Regions from separate parts of the Streptomyces sp. NPDC087906 genome, predicted to be linked through region 2. Evidence: riboswitches for the same ligand, from Rfam matches in the RefSeq annotation. Region 2 holds a riboswitch; the other holds the start of a gene.

Region 1 (7,478 bases), on a different contig from region 2:
AGAAGCACCGACGCTGAAGATCCTGACACCGGGGTAATCCGTGAAAAAGCTCTCCGCACGACGACGCCATCCGCTGGCGGCGGTCGTCGTCCTACTCCTCGCGCTGGCGGCCACCGGGGGGCTGTATGCCGCGTTCGCGCCCGCCGACAAGGCCCAGGCCCAGGCGGGCTCCCAGTCAACCGCCAATATCACCGAGGGCAAGAAGCTGTTCGCCGTGGGCTGCGCGAGCTGCCACGGAATGGGCGGTCAGGGCGGTTCCGACGGCCCGAGCCTGGTAGGTGTCGGGGCGGCCGCCGTGGACTTCCAGGTCGGGACCGGCCGGATGCCCGCGCAGCAGCCCGGAGCCCAGGTGCCGGCGAAGAAGGTGATCTACACGCAGGAGGAGATCAACCAGCTCGCCGCGTACGTCGCCTCCTTCGGCGCCGGCCCGAGCGTGCCGACGTCCAAGGAGTACAGCCCCGCGGGCGCCGACATCGCCAAGGGCGGCGAACTGTTCCGTACGAACTGCACGCAGTGCCACAACTTCACCGGTGAGGGCGGCGCCCTGACACACGGGAAGGTCGCCCCCAACCTCGACGGTGTCGACCCCAAGCACATCTACGAGGCCATGCAGACCGGCCCGCAGAACATGCCGTCCTTCCCCGACACGACGATGCCCGAGCAGCAGAAGCAGGACATCATCGCGTACATCAAGTCGGTGAACGGAGCCGAGGCCGAGAGCCCCGGCGGCCTGTCGCTCGGTGGCCTCGGCCCCGTCAGTGAGGGACTGTTCGCCTGGATCTTCGGTCTGGGCGCGCTCATCGCAGGTGCCATCTGGGTTGCGGCCCACACCGCTAAGGCCAAGAAGTCATGAGTAGCCAAGAGATTCCAGAAGAGAACCTGCCGAGTGCGCAGGAGACCTCGCACAGCGAGGTGGTCACGGCGAAGGACCCCTTCGCCGACCCGGGCCTGCCGGCCCACCAGCCGCGGGTACAGGACATCGACGAGCGGGCGGCCGACCGGTCCGAGCGCGTGGTCGCCTTCCTGTTCACGCTGTCGATCCTGGCGACGGTCGGATTCATCGCGTGCTACGTGATCTTCCCGGTCGACAAGATCGAGTACATCTTCCCGTTCGGCCACGTCAGCATCCTGAACTTCTCACTGGGCCTGACGCTGGGTGTCGCACTGCTGTGCATCGGCGCCGGCGCGGTCCACTGGGCCCGGACGCTGATGTCGGACGAGGAGATCGCCGACGACCGCCACCCGATCGAGGCGTCCCCCGAGGTCAAGGCCAAGGTCCTCGCGGACTTCGCGGCCGGCGCCAGGGAGTCCGCCCTCGGCAGGCGCAAGCTGATCCGCACCACCATGTTCGGCGCGCTGGCCGTCGTGCCGCTCGCCGGCGTGGTGCTGCTGCGCGACCTGGGTCCGCTGCCCGAGAAGAAGTTCCGGGTCACGCTGTGGGCCAAGGGCAAGCAGCTCATCAACATGAACACGAATCTGCCGCTGCGCCCCGAGGACGTCGCCGTGGGCTCGCTGACCTTCGCCATGCCGGAGGGACTCAGCGAGGACCAGGAGGAGTTCCAGAAGGAGATCGCCAAGGCGGCCCTGATGATCGTGCGGATCCAGCCGGACGAGATCAAGGACAAGCGCGAACTCGAGTGGTCCCACGAGGGAATCGTGGCGTACTCGAAGATCTGCACCCACGTCGGCTGCCCGATCAGCCTGTACGAGCAGCAGACACACCACGTGCTCTGCCCGTGCCACCAGTCCACCTTCGACCTCGCCGACGGCGCGCGCGTGCTCTTCGGCCCGGCCGGCCACGCCCTTCCGCAACTGCGCATCGGCGTGAACAGTGAGGGTAACCTGCAAGCACTCGGCGACTTCGACGAGCCTGTCGGTCCTGCCTTCTGGGAGCGCGGATGAGTACTGCGACTGACGAGACGAACCGTACGGCGCCTGCGGGCGAGAAGCTCGCCGACTGGGCCGACGGCAGGCTGGGGATCTACACCCTCGCCAAGTCCAACATGCGCAAGATCTTCCCGGACCACTGGTCCTTCATGCTCGGGGAGATCTGCCTCTACAGCTTCATCATCATCATCCTCACGGGTGTGTATCTGACGCTGTTCTTCCACCCGTCGATGAACGAGGTGGTGTACCACGGCAGTTACGTCCCGCTCCAGGGCATCCGGATGTCGGAGGCGTTCAACTCGACGCTCCACATCAGCTTCGACGTCCGCGGCGGTCTGCTGATCCGGCAGATCCACCACTGGGCCGCGCTGATCTTCCTCGCCGGCATGTTCGTGCACATGATGCGCGTGTTCTTCACGGGCGCGTTCCGCAAGCCCCGCGAGATCAACTGGATGTTCGGCTTCCTGCTGTTCGTCCTCGGTATGTTCACCGGCTTCACCGGCTACTCCCTCCCGGACGACCTGCTCTCCGGCACCGGCGTCCGGTTCGTGGACGGCGCGATCCTCTCCGTCCCGATCGTCGGCTCGTACCTCTCGACGTTCATCTTCGGCGGGGAGTTCCCCGGCGGCGACTTCGTGGCCCGGTTCTACTCGGTCCACATCCTGCTGCTGCCCGGCATCATGCTCGGCCTGATCGTGGGTCACCTGATCCTGGTCGTCTACCACAAGCACACCCAGTACGCGGGCCCCGGCAAGTCCAACAAGAACGTCGTCGGCATGCCGCTGCTCCCCGTCTACATGGCCAAGGCCGGCGGGTTCTTCTTCCTGGTCTTCGGTGTCATCGCCATCGTCGCCGCCATCGCCTCGGTCAACCCGATCTGGGCCATCGGCCCCTACCGGCCCGACCAGGTGTCCACCGGCGCCCAGCCCGACTGGTACATGGGCATGCCCGAGGGCCTGATCCGAGCGATGCCCGGCTGGGAGATCAACTTCGCCGGACACACGCTCGTGCTCGGCGTGTTCATCCCGCTGCTGCTCCTGCCGCTGGTGCTCACCGCCATCGCCGTGTACCCGTTCATCGAGTCCTGGGTCACCGGCGACAAGCGCGAGCACCACATCCTGGACCGGCCGCGCAACGCCCCGACGCGCACCGCCTTCGGTGTCGCCTGGATCACCTGGTACATGATCCTGCTGGCCGGCGGTGGCAACGACCTCATCGCCACGCACTTCCATCTGTCGATCAACACGATCACCTGGGTCATCCGGATCGCGTTCTTCGTCGCCCCGGTCCTGGTGTTCATCCTCACCAAGCGGATCTGCATCGGACTCCAGCGCAGGGACGCCGAGAAGGTGCTGCACGGACGCGAGTCCGGGGTCATCAAGCGGCTGCCGCACGGCGAGTTCGTCGAGGTGCACACCCCGCTCGCCCAGGGCGACCTGTACAAGCTCACGGCGCACGAGCAGTACACGCCGGACGAGATCGGCCCCACGACCGACGAGAACGGTGTCGAGCGCAAGGTCTCGCCCGTCGAGAAGGCCAGGGTCAAGCTCAGCAAGGGCTACTACGGCGAGGGGAACCAGATCCCCAAGCCCACGGCCGAGGAGTACAAGGAGATCACGAGCGGCCACGGCCACCACTGATCCCCGGCCCGACAGCCGACACCACCGAGGGCCCCGGCCCGGCACCCCGCGAGGGGGCCGGCCGGGGCCCTCGGCCGTCCCCTCGGCGTATCTCACCGCCGGTGCGCGCCGATAGGCTTGCCGCCACGTCGGCCACGTCGGCCACGTCGCACCGGCCCTGCGGCCGGTCCCCAGACACCCAGGAGCGAGCATGAGCGCTGTTACCCCCGTCGGAGGCGACACCGTGGCGGCCCGCACCTGGCCGGGCGTCCTCACCCCGCTCATGCGCGGCCAGGACCTGTCCGTCGAGGACACCGCCTGGGCGATGAACCAGATCATGAGCGGCGAGGCGACCGACGTGCAGATCGCCGGCTTCGCCGTGGCGCTGCGGGCGAAGGGCGAGACGGTCGAGGAGGTCTCGGGGCTCGTCCGCAGCATGTACGAGCACGCCCGCACCATCGAAGTGCCCGGCCGTACCGTCGACATCGTCGGTACCGGCGGTGACATGGCGAAGACCGTCAACATCTCGACCATGGCGTCGATCGTCGTGGCCGGGACCGGCGCGAAGGTGGTCAAGCACGGCAGCCGCGCGTCGTCGTCGGCGAGCGGCGCCTCGGACGTGCTGGGGCAGCTCGGCGTCAATCTGGAGCTGACGCCGGAGCGGGTGGTCGAGGTCGCCGAGGAGGCGGGTATCACCTTCTGCTTCGCCGTCAAGTTCCACCCCGCGCTGCGGCACGCGGCGACGGCACGGGCCCAGCTCGGCACCCAGACCACCTTCAACATCCTCGGGCCGCTCACCAACCCGGCCCGGGTGCGCGCCCAGGCGGTCGGCGTCGCCGACCTGAGGATGGCGCCGATCGTGGCCGGCGTGTTCGCCGAGCGCGGCAACTCGTCGCTGGTCTTCCGCGGCGACGACGGGCTCGACGAGCTGACGACGACGGCGACGTCCCGGGTCTGGCTGGTCCGTGAGGGCAAGGTCACCGAGGAGGCGTTCGACCCGCGCGACGTCGGCCTGGAAATCGTCCCCGTCGAGGCGCTGCGCGGCGCCGACGCCGCCTACAACGCCGAGGTGGCCCACCGGGTGCTGGCGGGCGAGGAAGGGCCCGTACGGGACGCCGTGCTGCTGAACGCGGCGGCTGCCCTGGTGGCGCTCGACCAGACGGGAGACCCGCTCACGATGCAGCTCTCGGCGGGGCTCGCGCGGGCGGCGGAGTCGATCGACTCGGGCGCCGCGGGGCGGACGCTGGAGCGCTGGGTGGCGGCCTCGCAGCGCGTGTAAGGCGCGCGCGGGCCGTGGTGTGCGGCCCGGTCTCACCCCTGTCCGGAACGTGGAACGAGGTTGAGGCCGGGCGGCACCCTGTGCCAGACTCTTTTCCAAGGTCATGAGTGACAGCGTTAAGGCCCCGGCTTGCTGTCCGGCAACCCTCCGTCCGTGGCGGGGTGCCCCGGGTGAAGACCAGGCCGTAGGCAGCGAGGTCTACGGCAAGCGCGGACCCCTCTCTGCTGTGGGGTCCTGGTCCCCAGGGAGTCTGGCATGTCCGTGTTTTCCGATGTCGTCACCACCACCGCCCCGCTGCCCGTCCTCGGACGCGACGTCAGCGTGCCGCTGGTCACCGGCGGCGAGGTCAGCTACGCGGCGCTCGACTACGCGGCCAGCGCGCCCGCGCTGCAGCGGGTGTGGGACGACATCGCCGCGTACGCGCCGTACTACGGCAGCGTGCACCGCGGCGCCGGCTACCTGTCGCAGCTCTCCACCGACCTGTTCGAGAACAGCCGCCGCACCGTGGCCGAGTTCCTCGGCTGCCGCGCCGACGACCAGGTCGTCTTCACCCGCTCCACCACCGACTCGCTGAACCTGCTCGCCGCCGCCGTGCCGGCCGGCTGTCAGGTCTTCGTCTTCGAGACCGAGCACCACGCCGCGCTGCTGCCGTGGCGGGCCTCCGGTGTGAGCGACGTGACGTACCTGGACGCGCCCAGGACCCCGGCCCAGGCCGTCGAGATCCTGGAGCGGACGCTCGCCGCGCGCACCGGTGAGGGGCCCGCGCTGGTCTGTGTGACCGGGGCTTCGAACGTGACGGGCGAGCTGTGGCCCGTACGGGAACTGGCCGCTGCCGCGCACGCCAACGGCGCGCGGATCGTGCTCGACGCCGCGCAGCTCGCGCCGCACCACCCGGTGGACATCGCCGCGCTGGACGTCGACTGGGTGGCCTTCTCCGGACACAAGCTCTACGCGCCGTTCGGCTCCGGGGTGCTCGCGGGCCGCGCCGACTGGCTGCTGGCCGCCGAGCCGTATCTGGCGGGCGGTGGCGCCAGCCGTAAGGTCACGCGCCGCGACGACGGTGGCGTGGACGTCGACTGGCACGCCAACTCGGCCCGGCACGAGGCGGGTTCGCCGAACGTGATCGGGGTGTACGCCATCGCCTCCGCCTGCAAGGCGCTCACCGATGCGGGCTTCGACTCGCTGGTGGCCAGGGAGCAGGAGCTGGTCGGCCGGGTGCGGGCCGGACTCGCCGAGGTGCCGGGGGTCAAGGTGCTGTCGCTGTTCGGGGACGACGCGCCCCGGGTGGGCGTCATCTCGTTCGTGGTCGAGGGCTGGAACAGCTCGCACTTCGCGGCGGCGCTCTCCGCCGAGTACGGCATCGGGGTGCGGGACGGCCTGTTCTGCGCGCACCCGCTGGTGCGGACGCTGCTGGACAGCGACCCGCAGGAGCCGGGGGAGTGCGGCGCCCCCGAGGCCGCGCCCGGCGAGCGCTCGCTGAACGCGATCCGGGTCAGCTTCGGCGCCGGCACCCCCGACGAGCATGTGGAGCGGTTCGTGGCGGCCGTGGCGGAGCTGGTGCGCGACGGCGCGCGGTGGAGCTACCGCACCGAGGACGGCCGCTGCGTCCCGGACCGCGACGCCGCGTAAGGACCGGGACGCGCCCGGCCGCGCGGACTCAGGCGTCGAGGCCGATCGAGAAGGCCGCTTCCAGGTCGTGCTGGGAGTACGTACGGAACGCCACGTGCGTGTCCGTGGCCTCGACGCCCTTGATCTTGCTGATGCTGCCGGGGATGACATCGGCCAGGTCGTCGTGGTTGGCCACGCGCACCATGGCGATCAGGTCGTACGTCCCCGTCACCGAGAAGACCTCGCTGACGCTGTCCAGCGCCGCGACGGCCTCCGCGATCTCGGGGATCCGGTCCACGCTGGTCTTGATGAGCACGATCGCGGTGATCACGGTTGGCGTTCTCCCTCGGTGGCCCCGGTCTGACCCCCCACTCTATCGGTACGCCAGTACCGCACCCAGGCGTAGAGGAACCCTCCGCCGAACCCCACGAGGTGCGCGAGATAGGCGACGGCAGGGCCGTCCGGCGGGGTCTGCTGCTGCGCCACGTACTGCAGGGCGAACCAGAAGACCAGCACGATCCAGGCGGGGAAGCGCAGCGGCAGGAAGAAGAGGAACGGGAAGAGGCTGGTGACCCGCGCCTTGGGGAAGAGGTAGAGGAAGGCACCGAGCACGCCGGCGATCGCCCCCGAGGCCCCGACCAGGGTCTCCTGCGACGAGGCGTTGGCGACGGCGTAGGCGGTCAGCGCGAGGTAGCCGACGACGAGGTAGAACACGGCGAACCGCAGCCGGCCCATGCGCTCCTCGGCCATCGCGCCGAAGACGTAGAGGAACAGCATGTTGCCGAGCAGGTGCAGCCAGTTGCCGTGCACGAACAGGGCGGTGAGAGGGGTGAGCAGCGCGTGCGGTGACCCGGTCAGCAACTGGCTCGGGATGACGCCCCACCGTTCGAAGTAGGCGCTCTGCGCCGCGAGCAGCGCGTCGCCTCTCCCGTACACCGGATTGAAGCCGGACAGCGGACTGGCCAGGAAGGCCAGACAGCACAGCCCGATCAGGCCGTAGGTCACCACAGGGCCGTCGTCCGTCGTCCGCCACCTTTTCACTGACAGAGCATGTCGTACGGGGGCGTACCGGTACAGAGTGCCTC
Region 2 (7,478 bases):
GGCGTTGCGCACCGCGTCCTCGATGCGGTGCTTGCGCTCCTTGAGCTCGACCTCGGTCGCGGCGCCGGCCTTGATGACGGCCACGCCGCCAGCCAGCTTCGCGAGGCGCTCCTGGAGCTTCTCGCGGTCGTAGTCCGAGTCGCTGTTCTCGATCTCGGCACGGATCTGGTTGACGCGCCCGGCGACCTGGTCGCTCTCGCCCGCACCGTCGACGATCGTGGTCTCGTCCTTGGTGATGACGACCTTGCGGGCACGGCCCAGCAGGTCCAGGCCGGCGTTCTCGAGCTTGAGACCGACCTCCTCGGAGATGACCGTGCCGCCGGTGAGGATGGCGATGTCGTTGAGCATGGCCTTGCGGCGGTCACCGAAGCCCGGGGCCTTGACGGCGACGGACTTGAAGGTGCCACGGATCTTGTTGACGACCAGGGTCGACAGCGCCTCGCCCTCGACGTCCTCCGCGATGATCAGCAGGGGCTTGCCCGACTGCATGACCTTCTCCAGCAGCGGAAGGAGGTCCTTCACGTTGCCGATCTTGGAGTTGACGATCAGGAGGTACGGGTCGTCGAGCGACGACTCCATGCGCTCCATGTCCGTGGCGAAGTACGCCGAGATGTAGCCCTTGTCGAAGCGCATGCCCTCGGTGAGCTCAAGCTCGAGACCGAAGGTCTGCGACTCCTCGACGGTGATGACGCCTTCCTTGCCGACCTTGTCCATCGCCTCGGCGATGAGCGCGCCGATCTGGGTGTCGGCGGCGGAGATGGAGGCGGTCGAAGCGATCTGCTCCTTGGTCTCCACGTCCTTGGCCTGCTCCAGCAGGGCGCCCGAGACGGCCTCGACGGCCTTCTCGATGCCGCGCTTGAGGGCCATCGGGTTGGCGCCGGCCGCCACGTTGCGCAGGCCCTCGCGGACGAGCGCCTGGGCGAGCACGGTCGCGGTGGTCGTACCGTCACCGGCGACGTCGTCCGTCTTCTTGGCGACTTCCTTGACCAGCTCGGCGCCGATCTTCTCGTACGGGTCTTCGAGCTCGATCTCCTTGGCGATGGAAACACCATCGTTGGTGATCGTGGGGGCGCCCCACTTCTTCTCTAGGACGACGTTCCGGCCCTTGGGGCCAAGGGTGACCTTGACGGCGTCGGCGAGCTGGTTCATCCCGCGCTCGAGACCGCGCCGTGCCTCCTCGTCGAACGCGATGATCTTGGCCATGTGAAGTGGTCCTCCCGGACTGGGGTGGATTCTCCGGACCGCGTCCGCGCCCGCGACGGACGGCCTGAGAGCCCTGCGGTTCCTTGCCCCACCGGCTCTCGGGCCTCGCTGACGAGGTCCATAAGTTGTCACTCTCACGTGCAGAGTGCTAACGCCAATGATTAGCACTCGACCCCCGAGAGTGCAAGCTCCGCCCCCCTGGTCCACACGCACGAGAGGGGACACCAGGACGCACGAGAGGGGACGCCCGGACGCACGAGAGGCCCGGACCCCGGTGTCAGGGTGCGGGCCTCTCGGCGTGAGTGCCGGTGATGCGTCGGTGGCCGATCGCGCCGGGATCAGACGGCGAGCTTGACCATGTCCGCCTGCGGACCCTTCTGGCCCTGCGAGATCTCGAACTCCACTCGCTGACCTTCTTCAAGGGTGCGGTAACCGTCCATCTGGATCGCGCTGTAGTGGACGAATACATCCGCACCACCGTCGACCGCGATGAAGCCGTACCCCTTCTCCGCGTTGAACCACTTGACGGTGCCCTGAGCCATGCCTAACTCCCCTATTACTGGCCCCTGCGCGGGACCGCACTTCGCGCCGGAACGCGTCGACCGCGGCTGAATGTATCTGCCCAACTGCCCTCTGCAACAGGTCAATTAGACGAGAATTCTGGGCATGGCCGATCACGCGAAGCGGTGAATTCACAGCGTTCCGGGGCAAGTCGGGCCAGGCAAAGCGCACGTAACAGTGGCAAAGGGCATCCGGACTTTGGCGCCATGTTGTCGCGTTCTCATATGCGCCCGGCACGCGCGGAGGCGGGGCGGGGGCGGCGCTTCCCGAATAGTAGCGCGCTCAACCACATGGAAGTGCCCCCTCCGCTTCTCTCGCGGAGGGGGCACCGGGCGTCACTCAGCGCAGCCGACAAATGGTCAGCAACCGCCCGCGACCGCCGGGATGATGGAGATTCCGGCGCCCTCGGGGGTGACCGTCTCCAGGCCGCCCTCGAAGCGCACGTCGTCGTCGTTCACGTACACGTTGACGAACCGGCGCAGCTTGCCCTCGTCGTCCAGGACGCGGGCCGCGATGCCCGGGTGGTTCGCCTCCAGCGACTGGATGACCTCGGAGAGGGTGGCGCCCTCCGCCGGGACCTCGGCCTGGCCGCCGGTGTACGTGCGGAGGATGGTGGGGATACGGACCTTGACGCTCATGGTGGCGTGCCTTCCTGAGGTAGTGGGCGGCGGGTTCAGCCGGCCAGGCCGGCGCTGCGGAACGCGTCGAGGCTGGGCTTGATGGTCGCGGTCGGCCCGGTCGTGGGAGCCACCGCGTCGAGGGTCTTCAGTCCGTCGCCCGTGTTCAGGACGACGGTGGTGAGCGTCGGGTCCAGCAGACCCGCGTCGATGAGCTTCTTCGTCACGCCCACGGTCACCCCGCCCGCGGTCTCGGCGAAGATCCCCTCGGTGCGCGCCAGCAGCTTGATCGCGTCGACGATCTGCTCGTCGTTGACGTCCTCGACGGCGCCGCCGGTGCGCCGGGCGATGTCCAGCACGTACGGGCCGTCGGCGGGGTTGCCGATCGCCAGCGACTTGGCGATGGTGTTCGGCTTCTGCGGCCGTACGACGTCGTGGCCGGCCTTGAAGGCGGCGGAGACCGGCGAGCAGCCCTCGGCCTGGGCGCCGAAGATCTTGTACGGCTTGTCCGCGACGAGACCGAGCTTGATCAGCTCCTTGAGCCCCTTGTCGATCTTCGTGAGCTGCGAGCCGGAGGCGATCGGGATGACGAGCTGGTCGGGCAGCTCCCAGCCGAGCTGCTCGCAGATCTCGTAGGCGAGCGTCTTGGAGCCTTCGCCGTAGTAAGGACGGAGGTTGACGTTGACGAAGCCCCAGCCCTCGCCCAGCGGGTCGCCGATCAGCTCGGAGCAGAAGCGGTTCACGTCGTCGTAGTTGCCCTCGATGCCGACGAGTTCACCGCCGTACACGGCGGCCATGACGACCTTGCCCTGCTCCAGGTCGTGCGGGATGAAGACGCAGGAGCGGAAACCGGCCCGCGCCGCCGCCGCGCCGACGGCGCCCGCGAGGTTGCCGGTGGAGGAGCAGGAGAGGGTGGTGAAGCCGAAGGCGCGGGCGGCCTCGACGGCGATGGCGACGACCCGGTCCTTGAAGGAGTGCGTCGGGTTGCCGGAGTCGTCCTTCACGTGCAGGGCGCCGATGATGCCCAGCTCACGCGCGAGGTTGTCGGCCTTGACGAGCTTCGTGAAGCCGGGGTTGATGTTCGGGTGGTCGGCCACATCGGCCGGAACCGGCAGCAGCGGGGCGTAGCGCCAGATGTTGTTGGGGCCTGCCGCGATGCGCTTCTTCAGCTCTTCGGGGGTGCCGCTCGGCAGGTCGTACGCCACTTCGAGCGGCCCGAAACAGCTCTGGCAGGCGAAGATGGGGCCGAGGTCGAAACGCTCTCCGCATTCGCGGCACGAGAGTGCGACGGCGGGTCCGAGGTCGACAGTGTTCTGGACGGTCTGCACAGCCATGAGGCGAGGCCCTTTCTCCTCATCTTCCTCGCGGCGCGTTTCGCCGCAAGACGGAATTGGCACCTTCCCCACCGTGACCTCGCGGTCGGCGGGAGGGTTGCCGGGGCTTCAACGGGCCGTTCCCTCTGCCCCTCTGGATGAGCGGTATGGCGCCGGACCCGGGGTCCGGTGCGTTTGTCACGCGTGATGACCCCGGCATGCGAAGGACATCTGCGTTGTTCAAGACTGTAACCGAAGGAACGGACAGTTGAGAGAGCCGTCCGCGACGCGAGATGGATCACGCGCAGGGAGAGCCGATCGTGCTGGAAGAGGTGGAACGCTGGCTGACCAGCCGTTCCTGGTCCGCCTCGGACCGCAGCCCCGACCGGCTGCTGGTGGCCAAGGCCACACGTGGCACCACCGTGAGCGTCGTGCTCCCGGCACTCGACGAGGAGGAGACGGTCGGCGAGATCGTGTCCGTGATCCGGCGCGAGCTGATGGAAAAGGTGCCTCTCGTCGACGAGCTGGTGGTGATCGACTCCGGTTCGGCGGACCGTACGGGCGAGGTGGCGGCGAAGGCGGGCGCGCGGGTGGTGCACCGCGACGAGATCCTGCCCCGGCTGCCCGCGCTGCCCGGCAAGGGCGAGGTGCTGTGGCGCTCGCTGCTGGTGACGAGCGGCGACATCGTGTGCTTCGTGGACGCCGATCTGAAGCGGTTCTCCGCCGACTTCGTCTCGGGCATCGTGGGCCCGCTGCTGACCGACCAGGACATGCAGTTCGTGAAGGCCATGTACGACCGGCCGCTGGACGACGCGGCGGCGCGGCTGCGGGGCGGCGGCCAGGGCGGCAGGGTCGGCCAGGTCGGCCAGGGCGGCGGGGTCGGCCAAGGCGGCGGGGTCGGCCAGGGCGGCAGGGTCACGGAGCTGGTGGCGCGCCCGCTGCTGAATCTGCACTGGCCGCTGCTGGCGGGCTTCGTCCAGCCGCTGGGCGGCGAGTACGCGGTACGCCGCTCGCTGCTCGAACAGCTCGCGTTCCCCGTCGGGTACGGCGTGGAGCTGGGGCTGCTGGTGGACGCGCTGCACACGGTGGGGCTCGACGCGCTGGGCCAGGTCGACGTGGGGGTGCGCGTCCACCGCCACCAGGACGACCGGGCGCTCGGTCGGATGGCGGCGGCGATCTACCGGACGGCGCAGCTCCGGCTGTCCCGGGCGCATCTGGTGCGCCCGGAGCTGACGCAGTTCGAGCGGGGCGCTGACGGGTTCGTACCGCGCACGTACGCGGTGGACACGGAGGAGCGGCCGCCGATGCGGGAGATCGCCGAGTACGCGTCTCGTCGCGCGGCGTAACCATCCATAATCATTCTTTTTACCTAGATTGACCGGCATGGGTCTGAGTGACGTTCTGGGTCTGAGTGACGTTCTTGACGCCCGGCACGCCGCCGCCGTGTCGAGCGGCCGCATGGCCGAGGCGGGCGGCGCCGCCGAACAGCTCTGGCTGCTGGGCGGGGTGGCGCTCGCGCTGCTCGCGGCAGGGGTGGTCGCGCTGGCCGCCGCGCGCGGCGTGGGCCGCGGGTTCGGTCGGGGCAGGCGCGACGAGTGACCCGCCCGTACGTTTGAGCGTTTCCTGGACGGGCTAGATTTCGGCACATGGTCTCCGAGCAAGCCGCCCAGGTACTCGTCGCGTCCAATCGCGGCCCCGTCTCGTACACCCTCCGTGACGACGGAGAGCTGGAGGCCAGGCGCGGCGGCGGCGGGCTGGTCTCCGGCCTGTCCGCCATAGGTCCCGACACGGACGCCGTGTGGGTCTGCGCCGCGCTCGGCGACGGCGACCGCGAGGCGGTGCGCCGCACCGGCGGCCGGCTCGACCAGGCCGACACGGGCGACCAGCGGGTGCGGATGCTGGGCATCGCGCCCGAGGTGTACGCCGACGCGTACAACGCCGTCGCGAACTCCACGCTCTGGTTCGTCCACCACATGCTCTACCAGACCCCGCTCGAACCGGCCTTCGGCCCGGAGTTCCGCGCCCAGTGGGCGGGCTACGAGGCGTACAACCGCGCCTTCGCCGAGGCCCTGGCCGACGAGGCGGGCGACGGCGCCGCCGTGCTGGTGCAGGACTACCACCTGGCGCTGGTGCCGGGGATGCTGCGGGCGCTGCGGCCCGATCTGCGGATCGGCCACTTCTCGCACACGCCGTGGGCGCCGGTGGACTACTTCCGGCTGCTGCCCGACGACATCGCGCGCCAGTTGCTGCGCGGCATCCTCGGCGCTGACCGCGCCGCCTTCCTGACCCACCGGTGGGCCGACGCGTTCACCGCCTGCTGTACGGAACTGCTCGGCGGCACCGGCAACACGCAGATCGGCGTGCACGGCCTGGGCGCCGACGCGGACTTCCTGCGGGAGCGTGCGCACCGCGCGGACGTGGACGACCGGCTCGTGTCGCTGCGGGAGCAGATCGGCGCGTCCGACGGCGCGCCGCGCAAGGCGATCGTCCGGGTCGACCGCACGGAACTGTCCAAGAACATCGTGCGCGGCCTGCTCGCCTACCGGCAGTTGCTGACCGACCGTCCGGAGTGGCGCGGGCGCGTGGTGCATGTGGCCTTCGCCTATCCGTCCCGGCAGGACCTCGCGGTCTACCGCTCGTACACGGCGGAGGTGCAGCGGGTCGCCGAGGAGATCAACGCGGAGTTCGGGCAGGAGGGCTGGCTGCCGGTGGTCCTGCACGTCGAGGACGACTTCGCCCGCTCGCTCGCCTCGTACCGGCTGGCGGACGTGGCGCTGGTCAACCCGATCAGGGACGGGATGAACCTGGTCGCGAAGGAGATCCCGGTGGTCTCCGACGACGGCTGCGCGCTGGTGCTGTCGCGGGAGGCGGGCGCGTACGAGGAACTGGGCGAGGACGCCGTGGTGGTGAACCCGTACGACATCTCGGCGACGGCCGCCGCGCTGCACACGGCGCTGACGATGCCGGACGACGAACGCGCGCAGCGCACGAAGCGCCTCGCGGCGGCGGCTACGGCCCTGCCGCCGCAGCGCTGGTTCCTGGACCAGTTGGAGGCGCTGCGCGCGCTGGAGTGAGCGCCGGCTGTCGCGTCAGCCGGCCGTTGCGTCAACCCACCGTCGCGTCAGCCGACCGTCGCGTCAGCCGGCCGCGAGGAGTTCGAGCGTGTCGATCACGCGGTTCGAGAAGCCCCACTCGTTGTCGTACCAGGCCACGACCTTGATGTGCCTGCCGTCGACACGGGTGAGGGCCGAATCGAAGATCGCCGAGGCCGGGTTGCCGGTGATGTCGGACGACACGAGCGCGTCGTCGGAGTATTCGAGCACCCCGGCGAGCGGCCCCTCGGCCGCCTTGCGGTACGCCGCCAGCACGTCGTCGCGTGTGACGTCGCGCGCGACGGTCGTGTTGAGTTCGACGATCGAGCCCACCGGTACGGGCACCCGGATCGAGTCGCCGGAGAGCTTGCCGTCGAGCTGGGGCAGCACGTGCCCGATCGCCTTCGCGGCGCCGGTCGTGGTCGGCACGATGTTCACTGCGGCGGCGCGGGCGCGGCGGGCGTCGCGGTGCGGGCCGTCCTGCAGGTTCTGCTCCTGCGTGTAGGCGTGCACCGTCGTCATGAAGCCGTGCTCGATGCCGGCGAGGTCGTCGAGGACGGCGGCCAGCGGCGCGAGCGCGTTCGTCGTGCAGGAGGCGTTCGAGACGACCGTGTGCGCGGCCGGGTCGTACGCGTCGGTGTTGACGCCGAAAGCGAGCGTGACATCGGCGCCGTCCGCGGGCGCGCTGACCA

Evidence for each region. Region 2 has a riboswitch for S-adenosylmethionine ahead of thrC (threonine synthase). Riboswitches for the same ligand answer to the same signal wherever they lie in the genome.
Region 1: linked by a shared signal. The riboswitch ahead of ACZ63I_RS25740 (aminotransferase class V-fold PLP-dependent enzyme) and the one ahead of thrC (threonine synthase) in region 2 are both predicted to bind S-adenosylmethionine.

Annotation. Positions count from the first base shown of each region.
Region 1 is NZ_JBVJLC010000009.1:268,296-275,773, forward strand. It holds gene qcrC (cytochrome bc1 complex diheme cytochrome c subunit) at 41-853, shown strand; gene qcrA (cytochrome bc1 complex Rieske iron-sulfur subunit) at 850-1,902, shown strand; gene qcrB (cytochrome bc1 complex cytochrome b subunit) at 1,899-3,527, shown strand; gene trpD (anthranilate phosphoribosyltransferase) at 3,718-4,785, shown strand; SAM riboswitch class IV at 4,885-5,001, shown strand; gene ACZ63I_RS25740 (aminotransferase class V-fold PLP-dependent enzyme) at 5,041-6,414, shown strand; gene ACZ63I_RS25745 (Lrp/AsnC family transcriptional regulator) at 6,443-6,724, opposite strand; gene ACZ63I_RS25750 (rhomboid family intramembrane serine protease) at 6,721-7,434, opposite strand.
Region 2 is NZ_JBVJLC010000001.1:671,649-679,126, reverse strand. It holds gene groL (chaperonin GroEL) at 1-1,203, opposite strand, end outside; gene ACZ63I_RS03015 (cold-shock protein) at 1,542-1,745, opposite strand; gene ACZ63I_RS03010 (MoaD/ThiS family protein) at 2,124-2,402, opposite strand; gene thrC (threonine synthase) at 2,438-3,715, opposite strand; SAM riboswitch class I at 3,732-3,859, opposite strand; gene ACZ63I_RS03000 (glucosyl-3-phosphoglycerate synthase) at 4,015-5,040, shown strand; gene ACZ63I_RS02995 (hypothetical protein) at 5,078-5,293, shown strand; gene ACZ63I_RS02990 (alpha,alpha-trehalose-phosphate synthase (UDP-forming)) at 5,341-6,768, shown strand; gene gap (type I glyceraldehyde-3-phosphate dehydrogenase) at 6,832-7,478, opposite strand, start outside.